Regions from separate parts of the Streptomyces sp. SD15 genome, predicted to be linked through region 2. Evidence: riboswitches for the same ligand, from Rfam matches in the RefSeq annotation. Region 2 holds a riboswitch; the other holds the start of a gene.
What was found. A riboswitch is a leader RNA that binds a small molecule or an ion and turns the genes downstream of it on or off. The one in region 2 is predicted to bind glycine.
Positions count from the first base shown of each region.

Region 1: linked by a shared signal. The riboswitch ahead of gcvP (aminomethyl-transferring glycine dehydrogenase) and the one ahead of gcvT (glycine cleavage system aminomethyltransferase GcvT) in region 2 are both predicted to bind glycine.

Region 1 is NZ_JBTLMO010000096.1:1,674-14,597, reverse strand. Features, by position in the region: RNA gene rnpB (RNase P RNA component class A) at 1-147, opposite strand, end outside; gene gcvP (aminomethyl-transferring glycine dehydrogenase) at 473-3,367, opposite strand; glycine riboswitch at 3,549-3,644, opposite strand; gene ACX28W_RS42695 (PRC-barrel domain-containing protein) at 3,759-4,130, shown strand; gene ACX28W_RS42690 (DNA polymerase IV) at 4,248-5,624, opposite strand; gene ACX28W_RS42685 (MerR family transcriptional regulator) at 5,720-6,355, opposite strand; gene ACX28W_RS42680 (bifunctional nuclease family protein) at 6,596-7,069, opposite strand; gene ftsR (transcriptional regulator FtsR) at 7,156-7,899, opposite strand; gene ACX28W_RS42670 (FHA domain-containing protein) at 7,943-8,914, opposite strand; gene ACX28W_RS42665 (DUF881 domain-containing protein) at 8,976-9,818, opposite strand; gene ACX28W_RS42660 (small basic family protein) at 9,824-10,156, opposite strand; gene ACX28W_RS42655 (DUF881 domain-containing protein) at 10,153-11,049, opposite strand; gene ACX28W_RS42650 (mannose-1-phosphate guanyltransferase) at 11,148-12,924, opposite strand, start outside.
Region 2 is NZ_JBTLMO010000035.1:3,355-19,188, forward strand. Features, by position in the region: gene ACX28W_RS29325 (ABC transporter permease) at 1-249, opposite strand, end outside; gene ACX28W_RS29330 (ABC transporter substrate-binding protein) at 360-2,165, opposite strand; gene ACX28W_RS29335 (ABC transporter permease) at 2,234-3,238, opposite strand; gene ACX28W_RS29340 (enhanced serine sensitivity protein SseB C-terminal domain-containing protein) at 3,552-4,358, opposite strand; gene ACX28W_RS29345 (enhanced serine sensitivity protein SseB) at 4,505-5,287, opposite strand; gene ACX28W_RS29350 (AAA family ATPase) at 5,502-6,170, opposite strand; glycine riboswitch at 6,346-6,451, shown strand; glycine riboswitch at 6,452-6,560, shown strand; gene gcvT (glycine cleavage system aminomethyltransferase GcvT) at 6,595-7,713, shown strand; gene gcvH (glycine cleavage system protein GcvH) at 7,791-8,168, shown strand; gene glyA (serine hydroxymethyltransferase) at 8,182-9,459, shown strand; gene ACX28W_RS29370 (L-serine ammonia-lyase) at 9,558-10,925, shown strand; partial or broken gene ACX28W_RS29375 (ATP-binding protein) at 11,456-11,650, shown strand; gene ACX28W_RS29380 (alkaline phosphatase family protein) at 11,712-13,652, shown strand; partial or broken gene ACX28W_RS29385 (transposase) at 13,725-14,187, shown strand; gene ACX28W_RS29390 (FkbM family methyltransferase) at 14,331-15,122, shown strand; gene ACX28W_RS29395 (CDP-alcohol phosphatidyltransferase family protein) at 15,171-15,834, opposite strand, start outside.

The sequences.
Region 1 (12,924 bases), on a different contig from region 2:
CACCACCTTTTCACCCTTACCCGGCACCGAAACGTCGGGCGGTCTGCTTTCTGTGGCACTGTCCCGCGGGTCACCCCGGGTGGCCGTTAGCCACCACCCTGCCCTGTGGAGTCCGGACGTTCTCGGGAAGCCACTGAGGGCTCCACGCGACCGTCCACTCGGCTCGTCTGCCGCACTCGTCATGCCAGCCGACCAGGCATGACCGCCTTACCTTCCAACAGCAGCCTTCGAGCAGTCTCGCGTCAGTTGCTGGTCCCCGAGCAGCCACACCAGCTCTATCGCGCTCCTTCGCGACCTCGATGCTCAGGTCACACCCGGCGAACGTCGTCCGTGCGGGGTCTCCATCAATCACGAGGCTCCCCGCTCCGGACAATCAGCGACATGTTTCAAGAAACCGTGACTCAACATGGAGACGATCAGGACCATACCCTCACGCACCCGGCTGACCTGCACAAACGAGGACACACGGCAATCAAGCGGTGTACCCTTCGTAGGCGTCCAACGGCGGGCAGGAACAGACCAGGTTCCGGTCGCCGTACGCCTGGTCGATGCGGCGCACCGGCGGCCAGTACTTGTCCGCGGCCGAGACGCCCGCCGGGAAGACGGCCTCCTCACGGGTGTACGCGTGCTCCCACGCCCCGCCGAGCGAGGCGGCGGTGTGCGGCGCGTTCCGCAGCGGGTTGTCGTCCGCGGCCCACTCGCCCGAGCCGACCTTCTCGATCTCCGTGCGGATGGCGATCATGGCCTCGCAGAACCGGTCCAGCTCGATCAGGTCCTCGGACTCGGTCGGCTCGATCATCAGCGTGCCCGCGACCGGGAAGGACATGGTCGGCGCGTGGAAGCCGTAGTCGATCAGGCGCTTGGCGATGTCGTCGACGCTCACGCCGGTCGCCTTGGTGAGCGGACGCAGGTCGATGATGCACTCGTGGGCGACGAGCCCGCCCGGACCGGTATAGAGCACCGGGTAGTGCGGCTCGAGGCGCTTGGCGATGTAGTTGGCGCTGAGGACCGCCACCTGCGTGGCGCGCTTGAGCCCCTCACCGCCCATGAGCCGGACGTACGCCCACGAGATGGGCAGGATGCCGGCGGAACCCCAGGGAGCGGCCGAGATCGGGCCGACACCGGTCTCCGGACCGGCCGCGGGCTGCAGCGGGTGGTTCGGCAGGTACGGCGCCAGGTGCGCGCGCACACCGACCGGGCCGACACCCGGACCGCCGCCGCCGTGCGGGATGCAGAACGTCTTGTGCAGATTGAGGTGCGAGACGTCACCGCCGAAGTGGCCCGGCTTGGCAAGCCCCACCAAGGCGTTGAGGTTGGCGCCGTCGACGTACACCTGACCGCCGGCCTCGTGCACCTGCGCACAGATATCGGCGACATGCTCCTCGAACACACCGTGTGTTGAGGGGTACGTGATCATCAGTACCGCCAGCTCGTCGCGGTACTGCTCGATCTTGGAGCGCAGGTCCTCGACGTCGACCTCGCCATCCTCGGCGGTCTTCACGACGACGACCTTCATACCGGCCATCACGGCGCTCGCGGCGTTGGTGCCGTGCGCGGAGGACGGGATCAGACAGACGGTGCGCTGCTCGTCGCCGTTGGCCCGGTGGTAGCCGCGTACGGCCAACAGCCCCGCAAGCTCGCCCTGCGAACCGGCGTTGGGCTGCAACGACACATTGTCGTACCCGGTGACCTCGGCGAGCCGCTCCTCGAGCTCACGGATGAGCGTGAGATAGCCCTGCGCCTGCTCGGCGGGCACGAAGGGGTGCAGCTGGCCGAACTCGGGCCAGGTGACCGGCTCCATCTCCGTCGTCGCGTTGAGCTTCATGGTGCAGGAGCCCAGCGGGATCATGCCGCGGTCCAGCGCGTAGTCGCGGTCGGAGAGCTTGCGCAGGTAACGCAGCATGGCGGTCTCGGAGCGGTACTGGTGGAACACCGGGTGCGTGAGGAACTCGTCGCTGCGCAGCAGCGCGGCGGGAAGCGTCTCCTGCGTGGTGAAGTCCAGCGCCTCGATGTCGCCGTCGACGCCGAACGCGGTCCAGACGGAGCCCAGTTGCTTACGGGCCGTGGTCTCGTCGCACGCGATCGACACCTGGTCGGCGTCGACGAGGTGGAGATTGACCCCCTGGTTGCGCGCGCCGGCCACGATCTGGGCGGCCCGGCCCGGCACCCGTACGGTCAGCGTGTCGAAGTAGGCGCCATGCACGACCTCGACGCCGCCCGCCCTCAGACCCTCGGCGAGGATCGTGGCGTAGCGGTGCGTACGACGGGCGATCGTCCGCAGTCCCTCGGGACCGTGGTAGACGGCGTACATGCCCGCCATCACCGCGAGCAGCACCTGTGCCGTACAGATGTTGCTGGTCGCCTTCTCGCGGCGGATGTGCTGCTCCCGCGTCTGCAGGGCGAGCCGGTACGCCTTGTGTCCATCGGCGTCGACGGAGACACCCACGAGTCGGCCGGGCAGGCTCCGCGCGAACTTCTCGCGCACCGCCATGTATCCGGCGTGCGGCCCGCCGAAGCCCATCGGCACACCGAAGCGCTGCGTCGTACCGATCGCGATGTCGGCGCCGAGCTCGCCGGGCGAGGTGAGCAGGGTCAGGGCGAGCAGATCGGCGGCGACGGTGACGACCGCGCCGAGCTCGTGCGCCCGCTCGATGACGGGCTTGAGGTCGCGTACGGCACCGGAGGCGCCCGGGTACTGGATCAACACGCCGTTGATCTCACGCTCCGCGATCTCGGCCGGGATGCCCTCGCTGAGGTCGGCGACGACGACCTCGACGCCGGTCGGCTCGGCGCGGGTCTCGATGACGGCGATGGTCTGCGGCAGGGCGTCCGCGTCGACCAGGAAGAGACCCTTCTTGTTCTTGCCCATGCGTCGGGACAGCGCCATCGCCTCGGCGGCCGCGGTGCCCTCGTCGAGCAGCGAGGCGCCGGAGGTCGGCAGCCCGGTCAGCTCGGCGACCACGGTCTGGAAGTTGAGCAGCGCCTCCAGACGGCCCTGCGAGATCTCCGGCTGGTACGGCGTGTACGCGGTGTACCAGGCCGGGTTCTCCATGACATTGCGCAGGATCACCGGCGGCGTGAATGTGCCGTAGTAACCGAGGCCGATCATCGAGTCGAGCACCTGGTTGCGGTCCGCGAGGGAGCGCAGCTCGGCCAGCACCTCGGCCTCGGTGCGCGCGCCCGGCAGCTCCAGCGCCTCGGCGTTCTTGATGACGTCCGGCACCGCGGCGGCCGTCAGCTCGTCGAGCGAGCCGTAGCCGACCTGCGCGAGCATCTTGGCCCGTGCCTCGGAGTCGGGCCCGATGTGGCGCTGCTCGAAGGGGATTCCCTGTTCGAGCTGGGAGAGCGGAATGCGATGGGCGGTCATTGCGGAGGCCTCCTGGTCTGACGCGACCTTCGAGGGGCACCACGGCGTGGGTGCCCCGACGGCCTCCCCCTCTGTCATCTCAACCTGAGAGCTTCACCGGCCCGTCCGCTCGCTGACGACCCGGCTTTCACCGTCGGTGAGAGCGGAAGCCGTCGACCTCCGCCCTGCTTTCCAGAGTGACCTCGTCCGTGCGGTACGTGGGCCTGAGAGATTCCGGGGAGGATTTGCTCCTTCGGCGCCTCCGATGGTGTCTGGAGGACTCTCCCGCACGGGGTCAGCAGCCGCTTGCCAGCCTACCAGCGAGGACAACGCACGGGCCTTCGAGTGGCCACCTTCCTGAATGTGCTCTTTTGTGGTGCTTACGGATGAGTTGCGACCAAGTGGAGGGCCCGTGCAGACCGACATCGATCCGCGCAACCTGATCGGCCGCAAGGCGCTCGACCGCAACGGCACCAAGATCGGCACCGTCGACGAGGTTTATCTCGACGACGCGACCGGCGTCCCGGAGTGGGCGGCCATACGCACAGGCCTGTTCAGCAGGGACGCCTTCGTGCCCCTGGAGCCCAGCGAGCTCGTCGAGGGCACCCTGCGTGTCCCCTTCGACCGCGCCTTGATCAAGGACGCCCCCGACTTCGGCGTCGGCCGCCACCTCTCCCCCGAACAGGAACTCCAGCTCTACCACCACTACGGCCTGGACGTGACCCCGCCGCCTCCGCCCCCGGACCACGACTTCGGTCATTTGGCGGGCACGGACGAGCCTTGACTTAACAGCTTGTGGGCCCCGCTGACGCGCTCCTTCAGGGGCGCGGGGCTCTGACGTCATGCGGCTCCGCCGCGTAGGCGCGCTCAACCACCGACAACCCACGGCGCCGAACCGACCTCACCCCCCACGGCGATCGCAAACCGCCGCCACCAACGGCAACGGATCCGCCAACTCCAACGCCGAATCATCCGTACGAAACGTCCGTACCCGCCCCGGCTCGGAGTACGGCGTCTCGAACCGCACAGTCACCCGCCCCAGCCCACTCCCCTGCACCCACCCGTGCCCATACTCGGCGTGCCGTACATCGTGCCCCGCCGGCCACCGCCGCTCGGCAGGCGGCACAGGCTCGCCGGCCGACTCCACCCCCACCTCCTCATCGGGATGTTCCTGCGCCGTCTCCAGCTCCCCCGCGGCGGCCTGCGCCCGGGCCTGGGCAAAGAGGTCCTCCTGCGTGTAGTCGGCGAGCCCGGACACCCCGACCCCCAGCAGTCGTACGCCTCCGGTCGTGTCCACAGCCTCCAGGAGCCGCGCGGCAGCCTCCCGTACGACCGTCGGGTCGTCCGTGGGCCCCCGCAGCGTCTCGGACCGAGTCAGCGTCGAAAAGTCGTACCGGCGCACCTTCAGGACGATGGTCCGCCCCGACAGCCCCGCCCCGCGCAGCCGCTGCACGCACCGGTCTGCAAGCCGCTGCACCTCCAGACCGACCCGCACGCGGTCGTGGATGTCCACGTCGTACGTGTCCTCCACCGACACCGACTTGGTCTCCCGCTCGGCCACGACGGGCCGCTCGTCGTGCGCCAGCGCCATCGCGTACAGCGCGTGCCCGTGAGCCTTCCCCAGCAGCCGTACGAGCTCGTCCTCGCCCGCCTCGGCGATCTCCTCGACCGTGGTGATCCCGGCCCGGCGAAGATGGTCCCCGGTCGCGGGCCCGACACCCGGCAGCGTCCGCACGGACATCGGACCCAGCAGCGCGCGCTCCGTCCCCGGCTCTATCACCACCAGTCCGTCGGGCTTGGCCTGCTCCGAGGCGATCTTGGCGAGCATCTTGGAAGCGGCGAGCCCCACCGATCCCGTCAGCCCCGTGACGGCCTGGATGTCCGCACGCAGCTTCGTCCCGGCCAACCGCGCCGAGGCCTCGTCCCAGGCCGCTCCCCCGGCCTCCAGATCCACGAACGCCTCATCCAGGCTGAGCGGCTCCACCAGCGGCGACAGCGCCCCCAGCAGCCGCATCACCTGCTCGCTGATCTCCCGGTAGATCCCGAAGCGCGGCACGAGATACGCGGCGTTCGGCGCCAGGCGCCGCGCCTGGGCCATAGGCATCGCCGAGTGCACTCCGAAGACCCGTGCCTCGTACGAGGCCGTGGCCACCACACCACGCGGTCCGAGACCACCCACGACCACCGCTTTCCCGCGCAGGCTCGGCTTGGATGCCTGCTCCGCCGAGGCGAAGAAGGCATCCATATCGAGATGCAGGATCGTGGGCGCGGTTCTCACATCTCCGATGCTGCCCTACGCCACTGACAATGCCCCGGCACGGCCCGCTCCCGCGTACGACACGGTCCCTTGTCGTGCCCGCCGTGGTCCGGGCCTCAGACGGCCCGATTGCGCCGTCGCGCCAGCTCGTCCGCCGGGTTGTGCCCGACGAGCGTCTCGCCCGTGTCCACACGCTCACCGTGCAACTGCGAAAGCGCGCTCTCGACGTCCCGCCACACCACGCCCACGGCGATCCCGAAGATGCCCTGACCGCCCTGGAGCAGGGCGTGGACCTCGTCGGGCGAGGAACACTCGTAGACGGTGGCGCCATCACTCATGAGCGTCATCCGCTCCAGGTCCCGGAAACCGCGCTCCCTGAGGTGCTGCACCGTGGTGCGAATGTTCTGGAGCGACACTCCCGTGTCGAGGAACCGCTTCACGATCTTCAGGACGACAACGTCCCGGAAGCTGTAAAGCCGCTGAGTCCCCGACCCGTGGGCAGGCCGCACGCTCGGTTCGACCAGACCGGTCCTGGCCCAGTAGTCCAGCTGTCGATAGGTGATGCCCGCGGCGGCGCACGCCGTGGGACCGCGGTAGCCGATCTCCTCGGCAGCCACCCCTCCCTCGCCCGGCACCGCTGTCGGCCGCTGCGGAACGTGATCGGCCGCGCTGCCGTAAAGCGGGTACGGGCCACTCTCCCCCAGACTGCGTCCGGGGGCACCCCCAGCCGTACCGTCGCCGCTGCTTCTCACGCCGACCTCCGTCCTTGACCTGCCTTCTCGACGGTAGGCAGTCACCAGGGGTGCGTCAACGATCGCCACACTCGGCACGCCGAGTGATAATCACCCTAGGAGTGGTTTCCCGTGCCCCACCGCGGGGAAAGGCTAGCCGAATGCTCTCGGAGTGGACCGCAGCGCGCCACACTGGCCGCGGGCAATTGCCACCCGGAGCCTCTGCCCCTCCAGGGCGTCACCGGCCGTTGGTCCGGGCTCTCACTGGCTGTTGGTACCGAAGTCCTCGGGCGAGATCTGGTCGAGGAACTCGCGGAACTTCTCCACCTCGTCCTCCTGCTCGTCCGGGATCGCGATGCCGGCGTCGTCGAGCACCCCGTCACTGCCGTAGATCGGCGTCCCGGTGCGCAGGGCCAGCGCTATGGCATCGGACGGCCGCGCACTGACCTCGACCCCGCTGGCGAACACCAGCTCCGCGTAGAAGACGCCCTCACGCAGGTCCGTGATGCGTACTTCGGTGAGCTCCTGGCCAACGGCCTCCAGCACGTCCTTGAACAGGTCGTGGGTCAGCGGTCGCGCGGGGGCCATGCCCTGCTGGGCGAAGGCGATCGCCGTCGCCTCCCCCGGTCCGATCCAGATGGGGAGGTAACGGTCGCCTCCCACTTCACGCAGAAGCACGATCGGTTGGTTGGAGGGCATTTCGACCCGGACACCTACGACATCGAGCTCGTTCACACAGCAACCCTAGGCCGTGCCCGGGATGTTTGGGTAGTCGGGCACAGAACGGGTGGGCGATCCGGACAGCCATCGGGCGCTCCCGGTCAGGGCAGCCGGACGCCCAGAGCGGTCTGCACCAGCGCGGCGTGCAGCTTCACCGTGAGCCCCGCCAGTTCCTTCGTACGGGCCTCTGCGTGCGCCCGGGTCTGCGGATTGCGGTGGCGCCTCAGCGGGGCCACCACCTGGTCCACGAGCCCCGCATCTCGCTCGGCCGCGGCCTTCATCGCACGCACATGGCGCGGCTCGATCCCGAACCGCCCCAGTTCCACGACCAGCGCGGCGACGGTCACCGCCTCGGCGTCAAACGCCCCGTCCGGCAGCGGGGCGACGATCCCGTACGACTCCCACTCCTGAAGCTCCTGCTCACCGATCTCGGCCGCGGCCAGCAGCTCTGCGCGGCCCACCCGGGCCACCGAGGGCGTCTCGGGCTCGTCCAGCAGCTCCCCGTCGCCCGCGTCGCGCTGGCGTCCCAGGGATGGCAGCCGGACCGCCTCGCCACGCGCCAGGGCGTCCAGGTGCTCACGGATCACCTTCAGCGGCAGATAGTGGTCCCGCTGCATTCTCAGTACCTGGCCGAGCCGCTCGACGTCCTCCGCGCTGAACTTGCGATACCCCGAGGGGGTTCGCTGCGGCTCGATGAGCCCCTCCGACTCCAGGAACCGGATCTTGGAGATCGTGACTTCGGGAAACTCGTCGCGCAGCACGTTCAGCACCGTGCCGATACTCATCAGCCCACTGTCCGCTGCGGCGGTACCGCTGCCGGTACCGCCGCTCGATGTTCGAAGCATGGACATTCCCTGAGGGTCCCCCCGGGCGGAGTCTGGGGGAGGGTCAGATACCCCGCTGGCTCGCGTAGAAGACCAGCCGGTACTTACCGATCTGCACCTCATCACCGTTCGACAACGGGACCGAGTCGATCCGCTCCCGGTTGACATACGTGCCGTTCAGGCTGCCCACGTCGGCGACCGTGAACGATCCGTCCGCGGCGCGGCGGAACTCCACGTGGCGGCGCGACACGGTCACGTCGTCCAGGAAGATGTCGCTCTGCGGATGACGCCCGGCCGTGGTCAGCTCGCTGTCCAGCAGGAAGCGGCTGCCCGAGTTCGGACCGCGGCGCACCACTAGGAGCGCCGAGCCGAGCGGCAGCGCATCCACGGCCGCCTGCGCCTCAGGCGAGAGCGTCGGCATCTGCGTCTGGCCGGTGACCTCGGCGTCATAGGCCTCGAGGCCCGAAATGGAGATCGTGGACGTCGTCTCGGAGGCGCGCTCCGGAACAGCCCCAGGGCGCAGCGGCGCACCGCAGTTGGAGCAGAACCGGCTGTTCTCCGCGTTGCGGTTCCCGCACCTCGTACACACCAGGGCCGACATGGACGGATCCTCCTGCCGCGGCTGCCCTCCAGGGGCATGGGACGCGTACGGATCGGAGGCGAACCCTCCACCCGCACTTGAGGGTGACGGATCCCCGAAACCTATGCGGCCGGACTGGGCAGGGTCAACAGACGGCGCGCCCTGACCACCGGAAATGTCACCGCCCGGACCACCGATCTGGTCCCGGAACAGCGGACGGTCGCCGCTCTGGCCCTCGTCTCCATGGCGCGGTGCACGGTGCCGGGCGGTGGCGTTGTCGCCGCCCTCTCGTGCGCTCTTGCCGAACAACTTCGCAAACAACTTCACGGGCGATTCCCCTTGACCGAAACAGACCCGCCCGTGGGGCAGGACGAACCCTGATTGAACACACCGGTCGACCCGGACATCCTCACAACGTCCGTATCCACCTGACAGTTTCCACCACGCACCACCCATTCGGTGCGCCGACCCCCCGCAACCTCATGCCCTCGCAGGATGGCCCCCATGCACCCCCGGCTCACTGGGAGGACGACCGAGCGTAGTCAGGCCGCTCCGCAGCTCGCAAGGCGTCCACAACGATCTTCGTCGCACGCTCGACCGTGACGGTGGCCTGCTCCTTCTCTAGAGTCTGCACCACGCCTCCAGGGATGTTGAGCGCCGGCTCGAGGTCCTGCGGCTTGCCGATGACCTTGAAACGATAGGGCTGGGTGATCTTGTTCCCGTCCACGCTCACGCCCTTGCCGGAGTCGGTCAGATAGGTGTTGGCGACGACCCGTACGCCGTTCACCTGGATCGCCTCGGCGCCGGCCGCGCGCAGCTCCTGGATCGCGTCAAGCAGCATGTCCGCCTTGACCGTCCCCTTCGTATCAGTGATCGCCAACGTGATGCCGGGTCCCTGCGCCGCCACCGTGCCCGCCAGAATGCCGAGTTGCTTCTCCTTCTCGACGGTCTGCTTGCGGGCCTCCTCGGCCTGGTCCGAGCTGTTCTCCAGCTCCGTGCGCTGATCTTCAAGACCCTGCTTCTCGTCTTCAAGACGCTGCGTACGGTTGTCGAGTTCATCGAGGATGCGTACGAGATCTTCTTGGCGCGCGCCGCGCAGGGCACTACCGCTGTCGCTGTTGGAGGCCACCTGGACGGCGAGGCCGAAGCCGAGCCCGAACAGCAGCAGCGCGACGATGAGTTGGGCGCGCGTCACCCGCGGCGGCCACAACCCCTTGACGAGCCGCTGCCGGCCGGTCAGCGACGACTCGGCCTTTTCCTCGTGCTGTTCCTGCCCGGAACTCCCGGGAGCCGCGGCGGGAACCTCATCGGGAAGTTCCCTGCGCAGCCGGTTCTCGAGTGTCTCGCCCTCGTTGCTCATCGGCCTCACGCCCGGAACACGTGCCGGCGGATCGCCGCGGCATTGGAGAAGATGCGGATGCCGAGGACAACCACGACGCCGGTGGAGAGCTGGGCACCCACGCCCAACTTGTCGCCCAGGAAGACGATCAGCGCGGCCACGACCACGTTCGACAGGAACGAGACTACGAAGACCTTGTCGTCGAAGATGCCGTCGAGCATGGCGCGCAAGCCTCCGAACACGGCGTCGAGCGCCGCCACGACGGCGATCGGAAGGTAAGGCTCGACAACCGCCGGAACCTCGGGCCGGACCAACAATCCAGCCACGACTCCCACGACGAGGCCCAGTACGGCGATCACGATGTGCCCTTCTCTGTGCTCGGCTGTGCTGTACGTACGATCACACTCGGTGCGGCGGACAACCGGACGTCGTCCTCGGCGGAAATACTGGTCCGGATGCCGTAGTTCTCCTGCAGGGCATGCAGATACAGGCCGTCGGCACTGTTCTGGAACCGGGTGCTGAGCCGTTCGCCGTCCCCCACCGCGAGCACCGTGTAGGGCGGCACCAGCGGCTTGTTGTCGACCAGTATCGCGTCACCCGCGGCCCTGATCGCCGACAGCGCCGTCAGGCGCTGTCCGTTGATCGAGACGGCCTCCGCACCGGACTCCCAGAGCCCGTTGACGACGCGCTGCATGTCACGGTCGCGAACGCGTCCGGTATCGGAGAACCCTGAGGTCTCCCGCGGATCACCGTCGCCGCCCGCACTGGCTTCCTTGGCGTCGTTCACGACAAGTTTCACACCGGGGCCGTGCACCGCGGTGGCACCCGACAGGATGCCCACCAGGTCGGCCTGGTCGCCGCCCCCCTGCTTCTTCAACGCCTCACGCTGCCGGGCGCTCACATCGGCGCGCAGCGTGTCGACAGTGCCCTCGAGCTTGTCGGCGGAGGCAGTCTCGCGCTCGATGCGGTCGATGAGCTCCTGCCGCTCCTTGGCGACGACAGGGGCCGCTATCCGTGCGTTCGCCGCCCCCACGGTCACGACCAGTGCCGCGAGTACGAGACCGGCGGCGAGCCCGAGCTTCGCCCGCACCGTTTTCGGCATGCCACCGGCGCCCTCGACCGTCTTGCGGGCGGCCGCCTCGGCGTACCCGTCGTCGAGGCTGTGATCCATGACGTTGGTGAGCAGCGACATGGAGGCGTCCGGGCGCGAGGGGCGCGGAGGTGTCCTCCGAACGGGGGGCTGCTGCGGCATGCCGCACATCGTCGCATGTCGTGGGCGCTACCTCCGAATGGCCCCACCGGCGTGCCGGACAGGCCCCCTTGGGGGCACTTGTCCGGCACCCGCGTGTGCTACCGCCCGGCGCTGTCCACGACGGCCGCCCACTCATCGAGCAGGGCTTCCGCGGACGCGTCGTCAGGACCTTCGGCCCACAGATGCGTCACCGCCTCGGCAGGGTCGGGCAGCACCATCACCCAACGCCCGTCGGCCTCCACGACCCGTACACCGTCGGTCGTGTCGACAAATCGGTCTCCGGCCGCCTCCACGACTCGGCGCATCACCAGTCCCTTGACGGCCCAGGGCGTGGCGAGATCGCGCTTCAGGACGTGCGCCCGGGGAATCCGTGCATCGATCTGACTGAGCGTGAGCTGCGTGCGCGCAACCAGCCCGATCAGTCGTACGAACGCCGCCGCGCCGTCGAAGACGCCGCTGAACTCCGGAATGATGAATCCGCCGCGCCCGTCACCGCCGAAGATCGTCGACTCGTCGCGCCCGACCCGCGTCAGATCGTCCGGCGAGGTGGTCGTCCACTCCACCTGCGTCCCGTGATACGCCGCCACCTGCTCGGCGATCCGCGTGGTGGTGACCGGCAGCGCCACCCGCCCGCTGCGCCGCTCCGCGGCCACCAGATCGAGCAGGACCAGCAGAGCCCGGTCGTCCTCGACGATCCGCCCCTTCTCGTCGACGAGCGAGAGGCGCTCACCCACCGGGTCGAAACGCACCCCGAAGGCGGCCCGCGCGGACGCGACGATCTCGCCGAGCCGCACCAGACCGGCCCGCCGCGTGTCCGCCGTTTCCGTCGGCCTGGACTCGTCGAGACCGGGATTGATGGTCAGCGAATCGACACCGAGCTTGCCCAACAGGCTGGGCAGCACCAGCCCTGCACTGCCGTTCGAGGCGTCCACGACGACCTTCAGCCCGGATTCGGCAATCCCGGTGGTGTCGACATTCCTCAGCAGCGACCCCGTGTACGAGTCGAAGACGCTGGCCGGGAAGTGCAGATCCCCGATCTCACCCGGGAACGCGCGCCGGTACTCCTGTCGCGCGAACACCCGGTCCAGCTTCCGCTGACCCCCTTGCGACAGATCCGCGCCCTGCCCGTCGAAGAACATGATGTCGACAGAATCCGGCACTCCGGGCGTCGTCCGAATCATGATCCCACCCGCACTGCCCCTGGCGGTCTGCTGCCTGGCCACCGGCAGCGGTACGTTCTCCAGGTCGCGTACCTCGATGGCGCTGGCCTGCAGCGCCGAGATGACCGCTCGCTTCAGCGCGCGAGCTCCTCGGGAGTGGTCGCGGGCCGTGGTGACGGTGGAGCCCTTCTTGAGTGTCGTCGCGTACGCCCCCGCGAGGCGCACGGCGAGCTCCGGGGTGATCTCCACGTTCAGGATCCCCGTAACACCACGCGCGCCGAAAAGATGCGCCTGACCGCGCGACTCCCAGATCACCGAGGTGTTGACGAAAGCGCCGGCCTCGATGGTCTTGAACGGGTAGACGCGTACGTTCCCCTGGATGATCGATTCTTCGCCAACGAGGCATTCATCGCCGATGACGGCGCCGTCCTCGATCCGCGCCGCCCGCATGATGTCGGTGTTCTTACCGACGACGCAGCCGCGCAGATTGCTGTGCTGGCCGATGTACACGTTGTCGTGCACGACCGCTCTGTGCAGGAAAGCCCCGCTCTTGACCACGACATTGGAGCCGACGACGGTGTGCTCACGGATTTCGGCATTCGCCTCGACCTTGGCGTAGTCGCCGATGTAAAGCGGTCCGCGCAGTACGGCGTCAGGGTGCACTTCGGCACCCTCGGCGACCCATACGCCAGGGGAGATCTCGAAGCCGTCGATC
Region 2 (15,834 bases):
CGTGTAGGTGCGACCGGCGAAGATGCCCTTGAAGAACTCCCAGACCTGGGCGTAGATCGGGTCGCCCAAGCCCAGCTTCTCGCGTACACCCTCGACGGCGGCAGGGTCGGCCTGCTTGCCCACGAAGCTCAAGGCGATGTCGACGCCAGCCCACTTGGGGATGAGGAAGAAGATGCCGAAGACCACCATGACGATGACCACAAGCATCACTGCGGCGGCGAACAACCGCCTGATGAGGTAAGCGAGCACAGCTCTCGGCCCGCCGCGGACCGCGGGCCATCGGAGGTCTTCCGATGGCCCGCGATCACGCTGCGCCGGCCTTCACCTGCCTTTCGTGCCGTTCGGCGGGTGTGCCGGATCTACTTCTTCGGGTTCTTCAGACCGAGGTTGACGAAGTCGTACTGACCGCTGTAGCCGTCGGTCGTGTAGACGTTCGCCAGGTTGTCCGAGCGCCAGTTGATGAACCGCTCGAAGACGAAGGGCATGTAGTACGCGCCCTCCATCACCTTGTGGTTGATCTCCGTGGAGATCTTGGTCTTGCCGGCGTCGTCCAGGGTGGTGACGTACGAGTCGAACAGACCGTCGATCGTCTTGTCCTTGATGAGCGCGTAGTTGTTGTTACCGCTCTCCGCGATGTACTTGCTGCTCCACAGCGGCAGACCGAAGCCCTGGATGGTCGGGAAGTCCGGACCCCAGCCCATGATGATGATGCCGTAGCCCTTCTTCTTCACGTTCGAGGGGCTGCCGATGATGCCGGAGGTCTGCGAGCCGTCGTACTGGTCAATCTCGGCGGTGATGCCGATCTTCTTCAGCGACGCCTGGAGCGACTGGGCGGTGGCCACCTCGACCGGCTTGTTGTTGCGGACCGCGATGGTGGTCTTGAAGCCGTTCGGCTTACCGCAGGCCTTCAGGGCCTCCTTGGCCTTGGCCTCGTTGCCGTTCTTGTTGGCGCCGGCCAGCTCGTACGGGTCGTACTTCTGACCCTCGGCGCCCGGGACCGACGGGGGCAGCATGTTGGTGCCGATGTCGCCACCGGCGACCGGGCCGCCACGCGCGGTCTGGATCGACACGTGGTCGGCACCGAGGATCACGGCCTTGCGGCACTCGATGTTGTCGAACGGCTTCACACTCTGCGGGAAGACCGCGTAACGGACGTAACCGGAGACCGGGTTGTCCAGGTTGCCCTTGTGCTCCTTCAGGGCGGTGGTGCGACCCTGTGGCGACATGCCGGTCTGGTTCAGGTCGAGGTCCAGGTCACCGCTGAGCAGGCGCTGGTCCAGCTGGTTGGCGTCCGAGAAGAACTGGATGGTGATCTCGTCCGGGTAGGCCTTGCGGATCGGGTCCGAGGCCTGCTTCCAGGAGGTGTTGCGGACCAGCTTGAGGTCCTTGCCCGGGCTGTAGGACTCGAACTTGTACGGGCCGGACGAGAACGGCTTCAGGGCGTACTTGGACTTGGTGTCCTTGTCCTGGCGCACCGGCGAGGCCGAGGTCAGGGCCAGCATCTCCTCGAAGTCCGAGTTGGCCTGCGGGAGGTGGAAGACGATGGTCTTGTCGTCCGGCGTGTCGATCGCCTTCAGACCCAGCTTGTCCGCGGACTTGTCCTTGTACGGGCCCTTGTACTCGCCCTTGGGGTCCAGTACGTCCTTCAGGTACGTCGGACCGCCGGACAGCACGTCCTGCGCCCACACGCGCTCGATGCCGTACTTCACGTCCTTGGACGTGATCGCCTTGCCGTCCTCCCACGTGCTGCCGTCACGCAGGGTGTACGTGTAGGTCTTGCCGTCGTCCGTGACCTTGGCGGTCGAGGTGGCGAGGTCCGGAGTGACCTCGGCGCCCGCCGGGCCCGGCTCGGCCTTGTTCGTGACGAGCTGACGGCTGTAGTAGCGGGAGAAGTTCCACATCATGCCGTAGTAGCCACGCGTGGTGTCCCACGAGTCGGCGTCCTGCGCGGCACCGAACTTCAGCGTCCCGCCCTTCTTGGCGAGCGAAGCCTGGGCGACCTTGTTGTTCGCGGCGTCGAAGCCGGCGGCGCCGGTCTTCGAGCCGCCCTTGTCGCCGTCGTCTCCGTCGCCGCCGCCGCACGCCGCCGTGGTCAGCAGCGCGGCCACCACGGCGGCAGCGGCAAATGCCCGCTTCCGCTGCCCTGAGGTGCGTTGGGTAGTCACGATCTCGGATCCTCCGGATTGATGAGAGACCCCGTGTGAGTGCCACGGGACGGTTGTGGTGCGGCGGTTCAACGGGAAGCCTTCGGGTCCAGCGCGTCCCGGACGCCGTCGCCGAAGAGGTTGAAGGCCAGCACGGTGATGAAGATCGCCACACCCGGGACCACCATGTACATGGGGTCCGACTCGTAGTAGTCGATCGCGCTCGAGAGCATCTGCCCCCAGGAGGCGGTGGGCGGCTTGACGCCCACGCCCAGGAAGCTGAGTGCCGCCTCGGTGAGGATGTTGGTGGGGATCATCATCGTCGTGTACACGATGATCGGGGCGACGAGGTTGGGCAGTAGCTCCTTGAACAGGATGTACATCCGCCCGGCGCCCAGCGATCGGGCGGCCTCGACGTACTCGCGCTCACGCATCGAGAGTGTCTGACCGCGCACCACGCGTCCGATGTAGGGCCAGCCGAAGAAGCCGATGACCAGGATCATCACGAACACGCGCACGCTCGACCCGGTCAGGCCCAGCATGTCGTTCGGCATGACGGAGACCAGCGCGATGATGAACAGCAGCTGCGGGAAGGCGAGCAGACCGTCCATCACCCGGCTGATGAGGGAGTCGACCCAGCCGCCGAAGAAGCCGGCGAGGATGCCCAGGACGACCCCGAGGATCACCGCGACGACGGCGGACAGGAAGCCCACCAGCAGCGAGATCCGGGCTCCGTAGAGGATGCGGGCGAAGATGTCGCGGCCGTTGACCGGCTCGACGCCCAACAGGTGGTCGCCGCTGATGCCGCCCAGGGAGCCCGTGGGGGTGCCGAACAGCGGGTCGATGAGGTTCTCGTGATACTCGTTCGGGTCCTGCCCGAGGATGCCCGTGATGACCGGGGCGAGCAGGGCGACCACGACGAGGACGAGGACGACGATGCCGCCCGTCAGGGCGAGCTTGTCCCGCTTGAGGCGCTCCCAGGCGATCCGGCCCAGGGAACGGCCCTGAACGGCCTTCGCGCCGGCGGCAGCCGCCGCTTCTTCGGCCGCGCCGGGGGCCGCTTCCGCGGTCGGCTCGTGCAATGGTGCCGTCATCTGGCAGGGACCCCTCTCAACCGGCGGTAGCCGGCCCGCACTTGCCGCGGTAGCGGCGTGATCGTCCGTCGTACGCAGGGGATAAACCCCCTGGAGCGGGAGTCTTCAACGCTTTGGCGATCAGTAGCCAGACCTGACAGGGAAAGGATGCGTAAACGTGATGCAGGCAGGTGGGTTCCGTTATCCGGACGGTGGGTAACGGCCGTCGGACAGTGCCCTATTGGGACAGATCCGACGGGAACGGGACCAATTGCCCCTATCTACGCGCGAAGAAATCCTGCCCTGCCCAGCAGGCGAGACCGGAGACCGAGGGTCAGTAGCGACCGGGCGGCGGGTAACCGTAACCCCCCGCGGGGGCCTGGACCGGCGCCTGGGCCGGGGCCGCGTGGGCCTCGCGGTCGTAGAACGGGCGGGCGTTGGCGCGCAGCCACATCGCCACCGGGTCGTACTCGTCGGACATCGCGACGGTCGACACGGGCAGCCCGTCCGGCACCGCACCGATGGACTGCTGCATCATCGCCCGCACGGAGTCGACGGCGGGCGGCGAGGTGTCGTACACGTCGAGGCCGATGGCCAGATATGGCGCCCCGAGTGCGGGCTGCACCCAGGCGCGGCGCAGCGAGCGCACGGCGGTGGTGCGGTGCGCGTTCTGCGTGAGCAGGGCGTAGAACTGCGGGATCTCGATGCCTGGTTCGGAGAGCCGCAGCGGGCCCGCGGGCTGGCGCTCCAGGCCCGCGGCGATCCGGCGCAGATCCAGCCAGGGGATGCCCACCCCGCCGCCGGGGGCGTGCGGATTGAGCCAGAGTCCGAAGTGGTCGGGGTAGAGGGTGCGGGCCACGTCGAGGCCGTCGACGACTTCGTACGACCGGTTCCAGCCGCTGGCCGAGAGCTCCTGGGCGGAGGTGACGCACGGCGCGTAACCGAAGCCGTCGACCTCCATGTTCCCGTACTGCGCGTCCGGGGAGCCGGCCTGGCCGTGCCAGAGCAGCATCCAGACCTGGCCGGACGACGGGGTCGCGAGCGCGCGAAGGAGCGCCTCGTAGGCGTCGTAACGCCCGGGCGTCACCTGGCGCAGCATGTGCTCGACCTGCCCGGCCGCGGCCGTGCCCGACGCGCTCACCTTCAACCGCCCCTTCGCGAAGACATCACGATGAACTCAACTCATTGCCCCGGAGGCGAACAACCTCATCCGACCGAGCCATGTAACCAGGTTAAGCGGGGATCCTGACAGCTACTTGACGCGCGGCACGGGAGGTCTTCACGACGTCAGTAACCCTGCTGGTAGAACGGGCGCACATGTGCCCGCAACCATTCCCCCACCGGGTCCTGGGCGACGTCGAGAAACACCATGTTCACCGGGCGGTCCACCGGCACCCGGCCGAGCGCACGTCCGAGGGCCGCCAGCGGGAGCGTGGTGGCGTCGCCCTCCCACTGGGACAGTTCGACCCCGATGAACATCACGGGGTCGTCGCCCTCGATGCTGGCCAGGCAGCGGCGTGCGGTCAGCACCACGCCGGTCTCCGCGAACTCGGCCGAGGCCGCGGCCAGGAAGTCGACCGGGTCGTCCTGCCAGTCGGGTTCGGAGAGCCGCACCCGGCCGCCGCTCGCGGGTCCGTCCAGCGGGGTGCGCCCGGACCGGCACACCTCGGCGACCGCCGGTGGCGGCAGCGGGACGCCGACCACACCGCCCGGATTGATCGCGATACCCACCTGCGGGGGCAGACCGCGGGCGAACTCGACGGCGGGCGCGATCGTGAACGACAGATGGCTGCCGACGACCTGGCGGAACTGCTCCTCCGAGCTGAAGACCGGAACGTACGCCTGGCCCTCGATCTCCAGCGTGGGCAGATCGAGGGGGCCGGAGTGAGGTCCGCCGCCGCTGGGCAGGGGCACCCAGACGAAGCTGCGGCCGAGGACCTCGACGATGCGGCCGCCTGCCGAGGGGACTCCGAGGGACGCGGAGAGCACCTCCTCCAGCTCATTGCCCGGCCATCCGCCGTGCGGATGGGGGTGCGGGTGCGCCGGTGCCGGGAAGTCTGGGAAGTCCATCTGTCTACCTGTCTACCGCCTGCTGTGAACCACTGCTCCGGCTGGAAAGGTTAATGGGCTCGTACGACAACGCCGTACGAGCCGTCACGCGGGCAGCCGTACCAGCCGTACCAGCCGTACCGGCCGTCCCGCGGGCAGCCGTACGGGCCGTCACACGTCCGGGCGCGCGAGCTGTCACACAAGCGGCCGTACGAGCAATCGGCCGTACGAGCGGTCAGCTGCCGAAGTCGATCCGGCGCAGCACGTTCGCCGCGTCCCGGTCGAGGAGCACCGCCGAGCCGCAGCCCTCCGGCAGGTCACCCCGCTCGACGGAGCGCAGCAGCCGGGCCGCCGCGCCCCGGTGACGCGCGAACGCGTACCGCGAAACGCCGCGGCCGCGCTCGCGCTGGCCCTCCAGGGCGGTGCCCGGTGTGACGTCGAGCAGCAGCAGGTGCAGGGCGCCGCCCCGGCGGCGGGCCTCGCGGGCGAGCCAGCGGCGCACCCAGGCCTGTGTGCCGCAGTCGTGCACGACGACGCCGGCACCGGAACGCAGCGCGCGGCGCAGGCCCGCGTAGTGCGCAAGGCGGACGAGGGGGCGATAGACCGCGTACGGGAGCCGGCCTGTCATCCGCTCGTCCCAGCGGTCGCGGGTGTCCTGCGAGTCGATGCGCGGGCCCGCGACAGCGCGGCGCATCAGCGTCGACTTGCCGCTGCCGGGCAGCCCGGTGACGACCACCAGGTCGGACGCACCGAAGTGCAGACCATGTGGGCTGCGTCCGGCCCGCTCCCTGAGATCGCGGACGACGGCCGTCGGGAGCGGGCCGCACGCCTCCCGGGCCTTGGCACGGGGCTGATCGGGCAGCGCGACGGCCGAGGTCGTCGCGTACGCCGTGGTCCTGTTCACCGTGATCGTCCTCCCCTGGGGTCAGGAGTCCTTTCCCCGCTGAGTGTAAAGAGAAGGTAATACGCTGTGTCTCCCGTTTCCGTTCTCGGACTGCCACAGGCCGGTTACAGATCCCGGGCTGCCGGTATCCGACCGCGCGTGCGATGATGTGCCCGCCAACTGCATACCGGCCGCTTGAATCCGCGCGGGAGAGTTCCCGGTGAGTCCTTGAGGACCACTGGGGCGCCGAAGGAGCAAGTCCCTCCCTTGAATCTCTCAGGCCCCGTTACCGCGCGGGCGAGGCACATCTGAAAAGCGAGCCGCCAGTGGCTCCACCCAAGGTGCAAGTCAGGATCACCGCCGAGCGGGGTCGTGATGAACCTCTCAGGTTCCGATGACAGATGGGGAGGAACGACCTCGCCGTCATGCCTTGGGAGCCCCACCGATGAGCAGTAACGCATCCCGTCACACCGCGCTAGATGCCCTGCATCGTTCGCTCGGCGCGACGATGACCGACTTCGCGGGCTGGGACATGCCCCTGCGGTACGGCTCGGAGCGCGACGAGCACCTGGCCGTCCGCACGAAGGCCGGTCTCTTCGACCTCTCCCACATGGGCGAGATCACCGTCACCGGCCCGCAGGCGGCCGCCCTCCTGAACTACGCGCTCGTCGGCAACATCGCCTCCGTCGGCGTCGGCCGCGCCCGCTACACCATGATCTGCCAGGAGGACGGCGGCATCCTGGACGACCTGATCGTGTACCGGCTGGCCGAGACCGCACACATGGTTGTCGCGAACGCCTCCAACGCCCAGGTGGTGCTGGACGCGCTCACCGAGCGCGCGGCCGGTTTCGACGCCCAGGTCCGCGACGACCGTGACGCGTACGCGCTGATCGCCGTGCAGGGCCCCGAGTCCCCCGGCATCCTGAAGTCCCTGACCGACGCCGACCTCGACGGCCTGAAGTACTACGCGGGTCTGCCGGGCACCGTCGCGGGCGTAGCGGCGCTCATCGCGCGCACCGGTTACACCGGCGAGGACGGCTTCGAGCTGTTCGTGGCCCCGTCCGACGCCGAGAAGCTGTGGCAGGCGCTGACCGACGCGGGCGCCCCGGCCGGCCTCGTCCCCTGTGGTCTGTCCTGCCGCGACACACTGCGCCTGGAGGCGGGCATGCCGCTGTACGGGCATGAGCTGAGCACTTCGCTCACCCCCTTCGACGCGGGGCTCGGGCGGGTCGTGAAGTTCGAGAAGGAGGGCGACTTCGTGGGGCGCGAGGCCCTGTCCGAGGCCGCCGCCAAGGCCCAGGAGAACCCCCCGCGGGTGCTCGTCGGGCTCGTTGCCGAGGGCCGTCGCGTCCCGCGCGCCGGGTACGCCGTCGTGGCCGACGGCAAGGTCATCGGCGAGGTCACCTCCGGCGCCCCTTCCCCGACCCTGGGCAAGCCGATCGCGATGGCGTACGTCGATGCCACGCACGCCGCGCCGGGCACGCCCGGGGTCGGCGTGGACATCCGGGGCAGCCACGAGCCGTACGAGGTCGTGGCGCTGCCGTTCTACAAGCGCCAGAAGTGATCCCTGGGCATATCCGCCCTGCTCAACTCCCCTCCCCTTGTCATCACCACTCCCCCGCGTACAGGAGAATTCAGGCCATGAGCAACCCCCAGCAGCTGCGCTACAGCAAGGAGCACGAGTGGCTGTCGGTCGCCGAGGACGGCGTCTCGACGGTCGGCATCACCGAGTTCGCGGCCAACGCGCTCGGCGACGTCGTCTACGCCCAGCTTCCGGAGGTCGGTGCCACGGTGACCGCGGGCGAGTCCTGCGGTGAGCTGGAGTCGACCAAGTCGGTCAGCGACCTGTACGCACCGGTCACCGGCGAGGTCACCGAGATCAACCAGGACGTCGTGGACGACCCGGCGCTGGTGAACTCCGCCCCCTTCGAGGGGGGCTGGCTGTTCAAGGTACGCGTCACGGACGAGCCGGACGACCTGCTCTCCGCGGACGAGTACATCGCTTTCACCGCCGGCTAAGGAGTCGTAGGACATGTCGCTTCTCAACACGCCCCTGCACGAGCTGGACCCGGACGTCGCCGCCGCCGTCGACGCCGAGCTGCACCGCCAGCAGTCCACCCTGGAGATGATCGCCTCGGAGAACTTCGCTCCGGTCGCGGTGATGGAGGCCCAGGGTTCGGTCCTGACCAACAAGTACGCCGAGGGCTACCCGGGCCGCCGCTACTACGGCGGTTGCGAGCACGTCGACGTGGTCGAGCAGATCGCGATCGACCGCGTCAAGGCGCTCTTCGGCGCCGAGCACGCGAACGTGCAGCCCCACTCGGGCGCGCAGGCCAACGCGGCCGCGATGTTCGCGCTGCTCAAGCCGGGCGACACGATCATGGGTCTGAACCTGGCGCACGGTGGGCACCTGACCCACGGCATGAAGATCAACTTCTCCGGCAAGCTCTACAACGTGGTCCCGTACCACGTCGACGACGCCACCGGTCAGGTCGACATGGCCGAGGTCGAGAAGCTGGCCAAGGAGTCCAAGCCGAAGCTGATCGTGGCGGGCTGGTCGGCGTACCCGCGCCAGCTGGACTTCGCCGCGTTCCGCCGGATCGCGGACGAGGTCGGCGCGTACCTGATGGTCGACATGGCGCACTTCGCGGGCCTCGTGGCCGCGGGTCTGCACCCGAACCCCGTCCCGCACGCCCATGTCGTCACCACGACCACCCACAAGACGCTGGGCGGCCCGCGCGGTGGCGTGATCCTTTCGACGGCCGAGCTGGCCAAGAAGATCAACTCCGCGGTCTTCCCGGGTCAGCAGGGCGGTCCGCTGGAGCACGTGATCGCCGCCAAGGCCGTCTCCTTCAAGGTCGCCGCCTCGGACGACTTCAAGGAGCGCCAGCGGCGCACGCTGGACGGCGCGCGGATCCTGGCCGAGCGCCTGGTGCGGTCCGACGTCGCCGAGCACGGCGTTTCGGTCCTGTCCGGCGGCACGGACGTGCACCTGGTCCTGGTCGACCTGCGCAACTCCGAGCTGGACGGACAGCAGGCCGAGGACCGTCTCCACGAGGTCGGCATCACGGTCAACCGCAACGCCATCCCGAACGACCCGCGCCCGCCGATGGTCACCTCCGGCCTGCGCATCGGCACGCCGGCCCTGGCCACCCGCGGCTTCCAGGCCGAGGACTTCACCGAGGTGGCGGACATCATCGCCGAGGCGCTGAAGGCACCCTCTCCCTTCGGGGGGGCCGACGCGGACTCGCTGAAGGCCCGGGTGTCCGCTCTGGCCGACAAGCACCCGCTGTACCCCGGCTTGAAGTAGTTCGTACGGAACGTACGATTCTTCGGGGCGCCGCGCACACTGAAGGGTGTGCGCGGCGCCCCACCCCCATGCACCACCCCCCGCTGTGAGGAGTCCCCGTGGCCATCTCGGTCTTCGACCTGTTCTCGATCGGCATCGGCCCGTCCAGCTCCCACACGGTCGGCCCGATGCGCGCGGCACGCATGTTCGCCCGGCGGCTGCGCAACGAGGAGCTGCTGGACTCGGTGGCCTCCATACGGGCCGAGCTCTACGGCTCGCTCGGCGCGACGGGCCATGGCCACGGCACCCCGAAGGCGGTACTGCTCGGCCTGGAGGGCGCCTCGCCGCGGACGGTGGACGTGGAGGGGGCCGACGACCGGGTCGAGGAGATCAAGTCGTCCGGGCGCATCAGCCTGCTCGGCTCCCACGAGATCGACTTCTCCTTCTCCGACGACCTGGTCCTGCACCGCCGCAAGGCGCTGCCGTACCACGCGAACGGCATGACGATCTTCGCGTACGACGCCTCGGGCGAGCTGGTCCTGGAGAAGACGTACTACTCCGTGGGCGGCGGTTTCGTGGTCGACGAGGACGCGGTCGGCCAGGACCGCATCAAACTGGACGACACGGTCCTGAAGTACCCCTTCCGCACGGGCGACGAGCTGCTGCGGCTGACCCGCGAGACGGGCCTGTCGATCTCCGCCCTGATGCTGGAGAACGAGCGGGCCTGGCGCACCGAGGAGGAGATCCGCGAGGGACTCCTCGCGATCTGGCGCGTGATGCAGTCCTGCGTCTCCCGCGGCATGTCCCGCGAGGGCATCCTGCCGGGTGGCCTCAAGGTCCGCCGCCGTGCCGCCGTCTCGGCCCGCCAACTCCGCGCGGAGGGCGACCCACTGGCCCACGCGATGGAATGGATCACGCTCTACGCAATGGCGGTGAACGAGGAGAACGCGGCGGGCGGCCGCGTCGTGACGGCGCCGACGAACGGCGCCGCGGGGATCATCCCCTCCGTTCTCCACTACTACGTCAACTTCGTGCCGGGCGCCGACGAGGACGGAGTGGTCCGCTTCCTGCTGGCCGCGGGCGCCATCGGCATGCTCTTCAAGGAGAACGCGTCCATCTCCGGTGCCGAGGTCGGCTGCCAGGGCGAGGTCGGCTCGGCCTGCTCGATGGCGGCCGGCGCCCTCGCCGAAGTCCTCGGCGGCAGCCCCGAACAGGTCGAGAACGCCGCGGAGATCGGCATGGAGCACAACCTCGGCCTGACCTGCGACCCGGTCGGCGGCCTCGTCCAGATCCCCTGCATCGAACGCAACGGCATGGCCGCGGTCAAGGCGGTCACCGCCGCCAAGATGGCCATGCGCGGCGACGGCTCCCACAAGGTCTCCCTCGACAAGGTCATCAAGACCATGAAGGAGACGGGCGCGGACATGAGCGTCAAATACAAGGAGACGGCGCGGGGCGGGCTGGCTGTGAACATCATCGAGTGCTAGGGAAATAGGCCCTGACCAGCGCGTTCGTTTCTTTCTGCGCTGTCAGGGCCTTCCCTGCTCACGCGGCGGAAAGTCCCCAGAAACTCCCCGGGACAGGCGTGAAAGTCCCCGAAAACTCCCCAGGGACTCCCCAGGGAACGTGGCTGTTTGCGGTTGGGCGCGGGCCAGCTTCGGGACCGACGCGGCGCTCTTGAGTCGTCTCAGGGTGTGGAGTGCAGTCGGTGTACGTCGGGTAGTGCAACCTACGCATTACGAGGCCGCTGGGGATCGTGTTGCCTGGTGACGGCTGATGCTGCGGGATGCTGTTGTGCCTGATCAGATCACCTGCGCCGTACTCAGCGCCGATACCTGGTGCTGCACCGCCCAAAGGCGTCCGGCCACCCCTTGGCCACCCCCGAAGCAGGCCCGCGCCATTCAGGGCCCCAACGCAACGTCTGTTTGTTCCCGACAACTCACCTGACCATGGCAGTCCCCCCGACTCCACGGACCTCACAGCGGAACTCGATTATTAACGACGCCGGCGCAAAGGGGCGGGCGGGGGTGCGGGCAGCGGGCTCGGCATGGCGATCGTGCAGGGTGTGGTCACGACACACGGAGGCGAGGTGGCAGTGCGTAGGTCGCCGGGCAAGGGGCTGGCAGTGACGGTGTCGTTGCCGACGCCGGGACGGGTGCGAGCCGTCGCCCTGCCGTGGGGCCACGCGATTCCGCTTGACCAAATAGGGTGAACCGCTTGACCGGAAGCGAACCCGGGTGATTGAACGGGGGCCGTCACGGTGCCGTACAGAGATGCAGGCGCCACCGCCCCCATATCTTCGGGGCCGATCCGCCCCACCAGCACAGTGTTTCGCACGGAAGGACCGCCGGGTGTCGTCCCACACGAGCTCTCGACAGCTACCGAAAACGAGCGAGCCGACGGATGAGACACAGGTGCCTCCGGAAGAGGCACTGACGCCGGAGAAGGGGCTGACGCCGGAGGCCGCTGACCAGACCCCTGCGGACAACGCGCCGGGGACCACTGCCGAAGCCACCGACGAGCCCACGCCGGAGGTGGCCCCGGGTTCCGATCGACGGCGATGGCGTGGGTGGCGTGACAGATACCCCGTCACCGCGAAGGTGGTGTCGTGGACCGTCAACGCCCTCGCCGCCGCGGTCGTGCTGTTCACGCTGCTCATGTCGAACAACGCCGCCGGCCTGACGCCCATCGCCTTCGTGCGCATCCCGGTCGAGGCGATCCTCGGCGCCGCGGTGCTGATCGCCCTGCCGCGCAAGCCGCGCGTCGTCGTGGCGGCGCTGCTGGGACTGGCCGTCGGCGTGCAGCTGATCCTGAACCTCCTCGACATGGGCTTCAAGGAATACCTCGGGCGGGACTTCAACCTCGTCCTCGACTGGACCCTGTTCGACGACGCGCATACGTACCTCAAGGACACGATCGGCGCGAAGGGCACGCTCGGCCTCGTCGTCGCGATCATGGTCCTGATCCTTGTCGCCCTCGTCGCCATGGTGCTGGCGGTTGTCCGGCTGGGCAACATCCTCGCCCGGCACACCGCCACCGCGACCCACACGACCCTGGCGTTCGCCACCGCCTGGGTGGCGTGCGCGACATTCGGCGTGCAGTTCACGGCCGAACTGCCGATCGCCGCCGAGCGGTCGGCCCATCTCGTCCATCTCCGGGTGAAGGCGGTGCAGTCGACCCTGCGGGACGAGGCGGAGTTTGCCGAGATCGCCAAGAAGGACATCTTCGCCAACACGCCGCCGGACCAGCTGCTGACCGACCTGCGCGGCAAGGACATGATGATCACCTTCATCGAGAGCTACGGCCGCAGCGCGATCGAGGACCCGGTCATCTCGCCGGGGGTGAACGCGACCTTGATGTCCGAGAACGAGAAGCTGCGCGAGGCGGGGTTCGCGGCGCAGAGCGGCTGGCTCACGTCGGCGACGTACGGCGGAAGTAGCTGGCTGGGCCACTCCACCTTCCTGTCGGGCCTGTGGATCAGCAACCAGCAGCGCTACCGCACCGTCACCAACGGCGACCACATGACCCTCACCAGCGCTTTCCAGAAGACCGGCGCCTGGCGCACGGTCGGCATCATGCCGGGGGTCCAGAAGACTTGGCCGGAAGCGAGTTTCTTCGGCCTCGACAACGTGTACGACTCCCACGAACTCGGCTATAAGGGGCCGAAGTTCAGCTGGTCGACCATGCCCGACCAGTACGCCCTGGCCGCGTTCGAACGCCTGGAGCACGGCAAGAAGCAGGACAAGCCGCTGATGTCGGAGATCATCCTGACCTCCAGCCACCAACCCTGGGGACCCATCCCCAAGATGGTCCCGCAGGACCAGCTCGGTGACGGTTCGATCTTCGACTCCATCGAGAAGGAGGGCACCGACCCGTCGGAGCTTCTCACCAACTCCACCAGGTCGAAGGAGGAGTACGGCAAGTCGATCCAGTACTCGGTGACCAGCCTCATCGACTACCTGGTGAAGTACGGCAACGACAACACCGTGCTGGTCTTCCTCGGCGACCACCAGCCCATCGCCCGGGTCAGCGGCAACAACGCCAGCCGTGACGTGCCGGTCTCGATCATCGCCAAGGATCCCAAGGTCCTCGACAAGATCGCCGACTGGGGCTGGACGGACGGGCTGCAGCCCGGAAAGAGCACCCCGGTCTGGAAGATGAGCGACTTCCGCGACCGGTTCCTGACGGCGTACGGTTCGACGCCGGCCCCGTGATGACGGGCCCGCCAGACGTTCCGGGTAACTCGTTGGTGGGCCACGTCAGCCCGAGGGCCCGCAGCTGACCGGGGCGGACTCCAGCAGCTGACCGAGCGGCTGCTGGAGTCCGCCCCTGAAGGCAAGGCCGCCATCCATCTCGGCTATGACAAGCACGGTGCGGTGGGTGAGGACGGCGGTACCTCCCGCAACGGCAAGCGCTCCGAGACCATGGTGACTGATGCCGGCCCGGTGGAGATGGCCGTGCCCCGTGACCACGACGGCTCCTTCGAGTCGAAGACTGCCAAGAAGAGGCAACGGCGTCTGCCGGGTGTCGACGAGGTGCTCGTCTCCCATCCTCCTCGATGCCGTCCGCATGAGGATCCGTGTTGGCGCGGTCGCCAACCGGCCCTTCTTCACCGCGATCAAGAACCGCGGTGTCAGCGATGTCCTCGTGCCGGTCCGCGACGGACTCAACGGCCTGTCTGAGGCGGTGGGGACCGTCTGGATGCAGCCGAGCGTGCAAACCTGCGTGGTGCATGTGCTGAGGAACGCCTCAGGAGATTCGGGATGAGGAACTACCTGACGCTCAAAACATCCCAGATGGTGGAAAATCTGAACACTCAAACAGCCGTTTCGAGTTTCGGTCAGTGTTAACTTCGGGCATTGCGCGACGTCTGCGTCGGGGTACAATCCCATATGAACTTCAACCCTGGCCCACTGGAATCCCTCAAAGCCGATCCGGCTGCTTCTTCCATCCGCCGGTCGCTTGAGTTCTATTACGGAAACGCCAGCCAAGATGCGGCGATGGACGCTTTCTACGCCCAGTTCGTGCAGCCCGGCGATCTCGTTTTCGACATTGGCGCCCACGTCGGTGATCGCATCGGCAGTTTTCGTCGTCTGGGTGCACGCGTAACGGCCGTTGAGCCGCAACCACTGTGCATCCGGGCCATCCGAGAGATCTATGCCGGTGACGAAGACGTGGTGTCGGTCGAAGCCGTGTGCGGTGCACACGGAGGAGCCGTAAAGTTTTATGTCAACTCGGCGAATCCTACCGTTTCCACAGCATCGGCAGAATTCGTGAAGGCCGCTGATGGAGCGCGTGGCTGGCAGGACCAGGTATGGGACGCGGAGATGGACGTGTCGGTCGTCACGCTCGACGACCTCATTCGAACCTACGGTACGCCTGCGTTCGTCAAGATCGATGTCGAAGGTTTCGAAGCCGCAGTACTGGACGGACTCAGCCATGCGTTGCCTGCACTGTCATTCGAATTCACGACGATCGAACGTTCAGTGGCGCAGCGCTGCCTCAACCGCGTAACCGGACTGGGGTTCGAACTCTTCAATGCGTCCATGGGGGAGAGCATGAACCTGGAGTTCGATGACTGGGTTTCATCGGAGACGATGGCCGCTCATATTCTGGCGCTTCCGCATGAGGCGAACGCCGGCGACATCTACTGCCTGTCGTTGCCGAGGGCAGGGGCATCATGACTCCTGCACCATTCCCTCCGCCCGCAGCCACGACGAATCGAATTCAAGTCAGTTGTAACTGAATTCCCTCACGCGCTTGAGCGCCGACCGCCTCCACAGATACCCGACATCGATGGCGAACGACCAGACCAGCGTACCGATTGAGACCGCAACGCAGACCTGGGCCATTGACATGGGAAGGAGACCGGCACTGGCGACAACCAGTACAACGCCTTGTGATGCAGCCACAACCTTTCGTGACATCCGGAAGGGCAGTGGCGCGTTCAACCACGGCATCGCCCATGATGCCAATACGAAGGCGTAGCGGAAAAGCCCGATCGCAACAGCCCACCAACCGAGAGATGTCCCGAGGTAAATACTCAGGACAATCGCCAGGACGGAGTCCGCCTCCATGTCGAACCGTGCACCGAATCTCGACGCGGTTCCTGTGCGGCGGGCCACTTGACCGTCTCCGGCATCGAGAATCAAGGAGACCGCAGCCAACCCGATCAGTACTGCCCGATGCTCGTCTCCGCCGACGGAGTCGGCTACAAGAGCGGCTACACCACCGGTCAGGATCAACCGGGCAAAGGTGACGCTGTCAGCAGGCCCCCATTGGTGAACGTCAGGATGTTGCAGGGCGCGGGAGAGCAGGACCCACGTGGCAACGGAGTACCCCAGCCCAATGAGCCAACCGGCTGCACCGAGCCCCACTGACGCCCCCAGCGAAACC